3 regions of the Bariatricus sp. HCP28S3_F11 genome follow, and region 3 is predicted to be linked to each of the others. Evidence: riboswitches for the same ligand, from Rfam matches in the RefSeq annotation. Region 3 holds a riboswitch; each other region holds the start of a gene.

Region 1 (2,267 bases), on a different contig from region 3:
TTGACAGTTTCCGCATCTGCACCCACTTCTCCAAGCAGAGGTTCTGCAACTTTTACACTCTCAAATTTGTCCGCATATGCCTCAACAGATTCCATCAATTCATCATACTCTGCGCCATGCATCAGGTGTGTCGGCTGGACAACCAGATTCTTTACGCCGTTTGCGACCGCTCGCTCCAGTGCCTGATCCATATTGTCAATGCATTCTCCGTCTCTTGCCTGAATATGATTGATAATGATCTGCGCGGTAAAGGCTCTTCTTACAGACCAGTCCGGATACGCTTCCTGAAGTGCATCTTCAATTCCTTTAATATCCTCTACACGGCTGTCATTAAAAGATGTTCCGAAGCTGACAACAAGAATCTCATTTTCTCCGATATCATCCTGATTCAGCGGATCATCCTTGGATGCATCGCCTGTATCTCTTCCAAAGTAATCCGGATCTGCATTTTCACCTTCTACCAGTTCCTTCTGGGCGTCTGTCAGTGCGTCCCAGGCTTCTTTCGCTTTCTTACACTGTTCATCCGTCTCATCCGTTCTTTGCTGTACATAGATTGCGTCAATCAGCGCTGCCACCTCATCCGCAGCCTTCTGATCCTCGTTTTCTGTACTTTCTTCCTTGTCGTTTTCTACTGTTGTTTCCGCATTTTCATCGCTTTTTCCGGAACATCCTGACAGAACCAGGGTTCCCACCAATGAAACAGCCAGTAAAATGGTTACCAGTTTTTTCTTCATCCTGCTCCTCCTTCATTTTCTGGCCATTTCCGATATATTCTCATTCGCTTTTAAGTCTGCAGGATAAAAATCTCGTAGACAAAAAAGCCCTTTTCCATAAAAATGGTAAAAGGGCGTAATGAATACATAACAAAACAGCACTCCCGGCAGATACAGGCATCGCCCGGGAATGTATCATTTCCATTATGATCGGTTGCGACCAGTTACTCGTGATCTGTGGGTCCTTCCCCACTCCGTTTTTCAATAGGCAGGTCTCCTGGCTTACGGATCTTAATCTAAGGCCGCCTTCCCAATTGCTCAGTGACATAAATGGCCTTGCACTCCCCGATCACAGTGACGAGTTCGTACAGGATTTGCACCTGTTTCCCTTTTAATCAGACAACCGGTGATTGTCTGAACCTATCAAGCTTACCTTATCATATACTGCAAAAAATGTAAAGACTCCGGAAATAGAAATATCTTACAGAAAGGAAAGCAGGAGCAAGGGTACTGATGAGTATCCCCTTGCTCCTGCTCTTTATGCTCACTTATATTTCTTTGCTACTATTTATTCTTCTTCTCCTTCGCCAGTAGTGCTGCCCCCAGCGCGCCGGCATACCGTCCGTTTTCAGTAGGTTCCACCGTCTTTCTGATTTTTGCAGAAAGGATTCTGGTAAAATATGTACTGTGACTCAACCCTCCTGTCAGAATAATCTTATCTGACAGTGCCTTCTTCTGGCTCAACTGTGCCACCTTAGATGCTACGGAATCAACGACCCCCGCCGCAATATCTTCACGATTTTTCCCGACACCGATATAATTGATGACTTCGGACTCTGCAAATACGGTGCAAAGAGAACTGATTGGTAAGACTGTTCCGCTTTCAGCCATATCAAAAAGCTCCTGAAGCGTGATTCCGAGACGATTTGCCATAATTTCCAAAAACTTTCCGGTCCCGGCGGAACATTTATCATTCATCAGGAAATCCTGCACGGTTCCGTTCTCGACCAGGATTACTTTGGTATCCTGTCCGCCCACATCAATAATCGTACAATTATCTCCTGCCATCTGTCTTCCGCCTCTTGCATGACATGTTATTTCGGTAATCACATAATCTGCAAAATCTACAGCAATTCTTCCATATCCGGTCGCTGCAACTTTTGTCTCATCAGACATGACATCCACTCCTTCTGCAAGAAGTTTCTCCTTGATAAGTAAGGTGGTCTCCTTGCTGCTCCATCCTGTAGGCAGTACAAATTGAAGCTCCTTATCCCCGATCACAGCAACTTTGGATGCTGTGGATCCGATATCTATTCCAACGTAATTCATATTCCTACCTCTTCTAACAATATTGATCTCTGTGTGGATTCAAATCCATTTCCACTTCGGTGATTTTCAAGATCTCTATATCATGTTCACGAATACACTGCCGGATCACCTCAAGATCTTCTTCTTTCACCATTAGTGAAATACCGCAGCATTTACTCGCACTTCTGGGGGTCGGGGCAATCACTGCCCAAACCCCCAGTTTTTTTAATTCTTTATAGAGACGCA
Region 2 (2,267 bases), on a different contig from region 3:
ACCGCTTTAAAATCTGCAAACAGCTCACTTTTCGCCAGAAGATCCTCCATCGATTCCACCGGATTATCGATTGATGAATTGTAGATCAGATAGTCCGCGTCGGCTGCAGATGCAAAGAATTCTTCCATAGAAATGCTGATCGACGCACTGTTATTTTCCGTATTTTCAAGATCATCGAAAACATAACGTCCACCCGCAATCTCGATCATTTTCGGAATGTAATCTTCGGACTTTCTGACCACGACGGTTCCATCGGTACTCACATAGAAAAAGGCAACCGTCTGCTCTGTATTTTCAAAGTCCTTCAGTTCTTCGATTACTTTGGACTGTTCCTTGAAAAATGTCTCTGCCTGTTCTTCTTTGTCCAGCATCGCGGCATAGACCTTGATCCACTCCGTTCTTCCAAGCGGATGCGTCTCATAACTGGACCGGTCGATAAATACCGGAATCTCAAGCATCTCAAGCATCTCCTGCACCTTCGGAGTATGCAGGATCATCGTGGATTCAATAGCCAGATCACATTCCTCATCGATCAGGAGTTCATAATCCGGCTCACTGTATTTTCCGGCATAAAGGATGGCGCCATCTTCCATAGCCTGCACCGCATTTTCAATGTACCAGCCGGATTTTTGTGTCCCGCTCAGGCGAATCGCATCCAATGCATCAAGCGAATCAAATAATGCCATCACCGATGTTGCCGCAAGATAAATACGGTCCAGCGGCTGATGTAAAATCACGATGTCTTCTTCCAGATCCGACGGAATATTCCTGCCCTCCGGCACAAGAAGATAGTCTTCTCCGTCCCGGATCCGGATCAGCTTATATCCATCCTGATAATAATATACCCCGAACCCTTTTGCATAATCAAGTTCCATCGCAGATTCATAAGAAAGTCCCTTGATTTCCAACGGTCCCGACGTTTTTTTCGCCTCTTCCTGCTGTGATTCAGATGTCGTCTTATTCTCTTCCGTTTCCGGCTTCGTTTTCTCTTCCGGACCACATCCTGAAATTCCGAAAACCAGTACTGTAATCAGTATCATACACAGGAACCGTGCTGCTCTCTTTTTCATCGTATCCCTCTTTCCACTTTCGATCCGATCCGCAAAGCACAGATTTCCCATTCAAAAAAGCCCGCTTTTCCTGTACGAAAGCAGACTTCCCCCTGAAATATTCTGCAAATCTATGCTTTCATCGGAAGCTATTCACATTCTTCTCAGCAGGTCTCCTGACTTACAGCTCATCGCCCGGTTATGCCTTCTCGCGCTGGATACGCAATGACTTATCTATAACCTCGCTCCCTGTTTACAGTGGCCGGACCGCTCAGGATTTGCACCTGATTCCCTTTTAACCCGGCAGATCTGAATCATCTGCCCGGCACTGAAAAGCCCAATATAGAACACCCTCACTATAACATATCCCCGCCTGTATGGCAACCGCATTTTTCCCTTGAAATCCTTTCGAAATCCATTGCCTTTTATCCGGTAGATATAATATAATAAGCAGGACACTGTCACTTGTTACCACATAACAAAGGAGAATCGAAAATGAGCATTTTAAATGTTGAACATCTTTCCCACGGCTTCGGTGACCGCGCCATTTTTCATGATGTGTCCTTCCGTCTTCTGAAAGGCGAACACATTGGACTTGTCGGAGCCAACGGAGAAGGAAAATCTACTTTTTTTAATATTGTTACAGGAAAACTCCAGCCGGACGAAGGGAAAATCGAATGGGCAAAAAATGTCCGTGTCGGTTATCTCGATCAGCACACTGTACTTGAAAAGGGCATGACGATCCGCGATGTGCTGAAATCCGCCTTTTCCTGGCTTTTTGAACTGGAAACGAAGATGAACGAGATCTGTGACCGCCTCGGGGACGTGGATGAAGATACTATGATGACACTTATGGAAGAGCTTGGGACCATCCAGGACACACTGGCCATGCACGATTTCTATGTGATCGATGCAAAGGTCGAAGAAGTCGCACGCGCGCTGGGGCTTCTGGATCTTGGACTGGACAAGGATGTCACCGACTTAAGCGGCGGCCAGCGCACCCGTATCCTGCTCGGCAAACTCCTTCTGGAAAAGCCGGACATCCTGCTTCTGGACGAGCCAACCAACTATCTGGACGAAGAGCATATCAACTGGCTGAAACGTTATCTCACCGAATATGAAAATGCGTTCGTCCTGATTTCCCATGACATTCCGTTTCTGAATGAAGTGGTGAACATCATTTATCATATGGAAAATCAGGAACTGAACCGCTACGTC
Region 3 (2,267 bases):
AGTCCAAGAGGTCTGTAATTTTCACACAGCCACAGGCGGGACAGGCTGTGGAGACGGTGAATAAGAAGATCTCTCTGAAGGTTATGACACTGAATAACAACCGTCAGAAGATCAATGACTGCCTCGGCAACCCGGTGGAGATCGGAATTGCCGTTACATGGCGGGTGGTGGACACGGCAAAAGCAGTTTTTAATGTAGACAACTATAAGGAATACCTTTCTCTGCAGTGCGATAGTGCGCTCCGTAATATTGTGCGGCTGTATCCTTACGATGTATCTCCGAATGTAGATACCACAGGAGACGGTGTCGCGGATGAAGGAAGTCTTTACTAATATGGCAGAAACGAAAAAACAGATACCGCTTCGGGTATCACCAAAACTGTACGATGCCCTCGCAGCCTGGGCTGAAGATGATTTCCGTTCACTGAACGGGCAGATTGAATTTTTACTGACTGAATGTGTGAAGCAGCATCGAAAGGATGGCAAATATATTTCGAAGGAATTGCATGTGCGTCCACAGATCGATCTTCCGGAGAAAGAAGAATAATACATAAAAAGGCGGTGATGAGCCGTCTTTTTATGTTATGTGCAGGAGTTGTCGCCCGGAGTGGTCCGGCCGAAATAGATGAACATGCAGCGATTGAATTTGGAATCGGGGAAAACGAAGAAGCAGGCTTTACATTTCAGGCGGGTTGTGATAAGGTATGTTCGTCAGGTTCAGACAGCATTAGCTGTCTGATTAAAAGGGAAACAGGTGGAAGTCCTGTACGAACTCGTCACTGTAAACGGGGAGTGCAAGGCCAGGAATGTCACTGAGCAATTGGGAAGGCGGCCTTGGATCTGGATCCGTAAGTCAGGAGACCTGCCTGCAAAAAACGGAGTGGGAAGAACCCACAGGCCACGAGTAACTGGTCGCAACCGATAAGAGTCATATTCCACATTCTCATCATCAGGCACCGGTGAAAGACTGGCTGTTTTGGAGAGAGTGCTGTTTGCGTATGTTATTATGAAGTGTGCCTTTTACCGGCGATATGGGAAAGGCACCTCTTTTTTGTTGTACGCATTATCGGGAGAACGACAAAATAAGAAGGAGGAGATTCAGAATGAAGAAAAGATTACTCACAATTCTACTGGCCGTTTCCGTAATCAGCACATTAACAATAGCAGGATGTTCTGGTGGAAATGGGGAAGAAAAAGAGGAGACCAAAGAAACAGAAGATGATCAGAAAGCAGCGAATGAGGTGGCAGATTTGATAGACGCAATCTATGTTCAGGAAAGAAACGATCAGACGGATGAAGCGTGTAAGGCTGCAAAAGAAGCATGGGATGAACTGACGGATGAGCAGAAGGAACTGGTAGAAGGAGAAAATGCGGACCCGGATTATTTTGGAAAAGATACCGGAGACGCATCCGCCGACGATTCAAGGAACCAGGATGGAATCGGAGAAAATGAACTTCTGGCAGTCAGCTTCGGAACATCTTACAATGACAGCCGCGTGGAAGATATTAAAGGAATAGAAGATGCCCTGCAGGAGGCATATCCTGACTGGTCCGTAAGAAGAGCATTTACATCGCAGATTATCATCAATCACATACAGGCGAGAGACGGAGAATGTATTGACAATATGGATCAGGCTCTGGAGCGTGCAGTGAAAAATAATGTGAAGAATCTGATCGTACAGCCGACCCACTTGATGCATGGAGCAGAATATGATGAACTGGTCAAAGCAGTGGAGCGTTACCAGGACAAATTTGAATCCGTAAAGTTTTCGGAACCGCTTCTGGGTGAAGTGGGAAGCGATGCTTCGGCAATCAATTCAGATAAAGAAGCTGTTGCAAAGGCAGTGACGGCACAGGCTGTTGAAACAGCAGGATATGACAGCCTCGATGCAGCGAAGGAAGATGGTACGGCATTTGTATTTATGGGACATGGCACCTCCCATACGGCAAAAGTTTCCTACAGCCAGATGCAGACACAGATGCAGGTACTCGGCTACGACAATGTATTTATCGGGACCGTCGAAGGGGAACCGGAAGAAACTTCCTGCGAGGCAATTATTGAAGCAGTAAAAAATGCGGGATATAAAAAGGTCATTCTCCGGCCGTTGATGGTTGTGGCGGGGGATCACGCAAATAATGATATGGCCGGAGAGGATGAAGATTCATGGAAGAGTCTGTTTGAGAATTCCGGATTTTTTGAACAAGTGGATGTGCAGATTGCAGGACTTGGTGGAATCGAGGCTATTCAGCAGATTTATGTTGATCACA

What was found. Region 3 has a riboswitch for cobalamin ahead of ACTNBR_RS04830 (sirohydrochlorin cobaltochelatase). Riboswitches for the same ligand answer to the same signal wherever they lie in the genome.
Region 1: linked by a shared signal. The riboswitch ahead of ACTNBR_RS09965 (sirohydrochlorin cobaltochelatase) and the one ahead of ACTNBR_RS04830 (sirohydrochlorin cobaltochelatase) in region 3 are both predicted to bind cobalamin.
Region 2: linked by a shared signal. The riboswitch ahead of ACTNBR_RS01440 (ABC transporter substrate-binding protein) and the one ahead of ACTNBR_RS04830 (sirohydrochlorin cobaltochelatase) in region 3 are both predicted to bind cobalamin.

What each region holds. Positions count from the first base shown of each region.
Region 1 is NZ_JBQHUC010000019.1:10,229-12,495, reverse strand. Features, by position in the region: gene ACTNBR_RS09965 (sirohydrochlorin cobaltochelatase) at 1-734, opposite strand, end outside; cobalamin riboswitch at 964-1,152, opposite strand; gene ACTNBR_RS09960 (acyl-CoA dehydratase activase) at 1,278-2,042, opposite strand; gene ACTNBR_RS09955 (DUF3343 domain-containing protein) at 2,056-2,267, opposite strand, start outside.
Region 2 is NZ_JBQHUC010000002.1:61,984-64,250, forward strand. Features, by position in the region: gene ACTNBR_RS01440 (ABC transporter substrate-binding protein) at 1-1,070, opposite strand, end outside; cobalamin riboswitch at 1,199-1,397, opposite strand; gene ACTNBR_RS01445 (ABC-F family ATP-binding cassette domain-containing protein) at 1,545-2,267, shown strand, end outside.
Region 3 is NZ_JBQHUC010000006.1:104,794-107,060, forward strand. Features, by position in the region: partial or broken gene ACTNBR_RS04820 (SPFH domain-containing protein) at 1-326, shown strand, start outside; gene ACTNBR_RS04825 (PTS ascorbate transporter subunit IIC) at 334-546, shown strand; cobalamin riboswitch at 696-883, shown strand; gene ACTNBR_RS04830 (sirohydrochlorin cobaltochelatase) at 1,103-2,267, shown strand, end outside.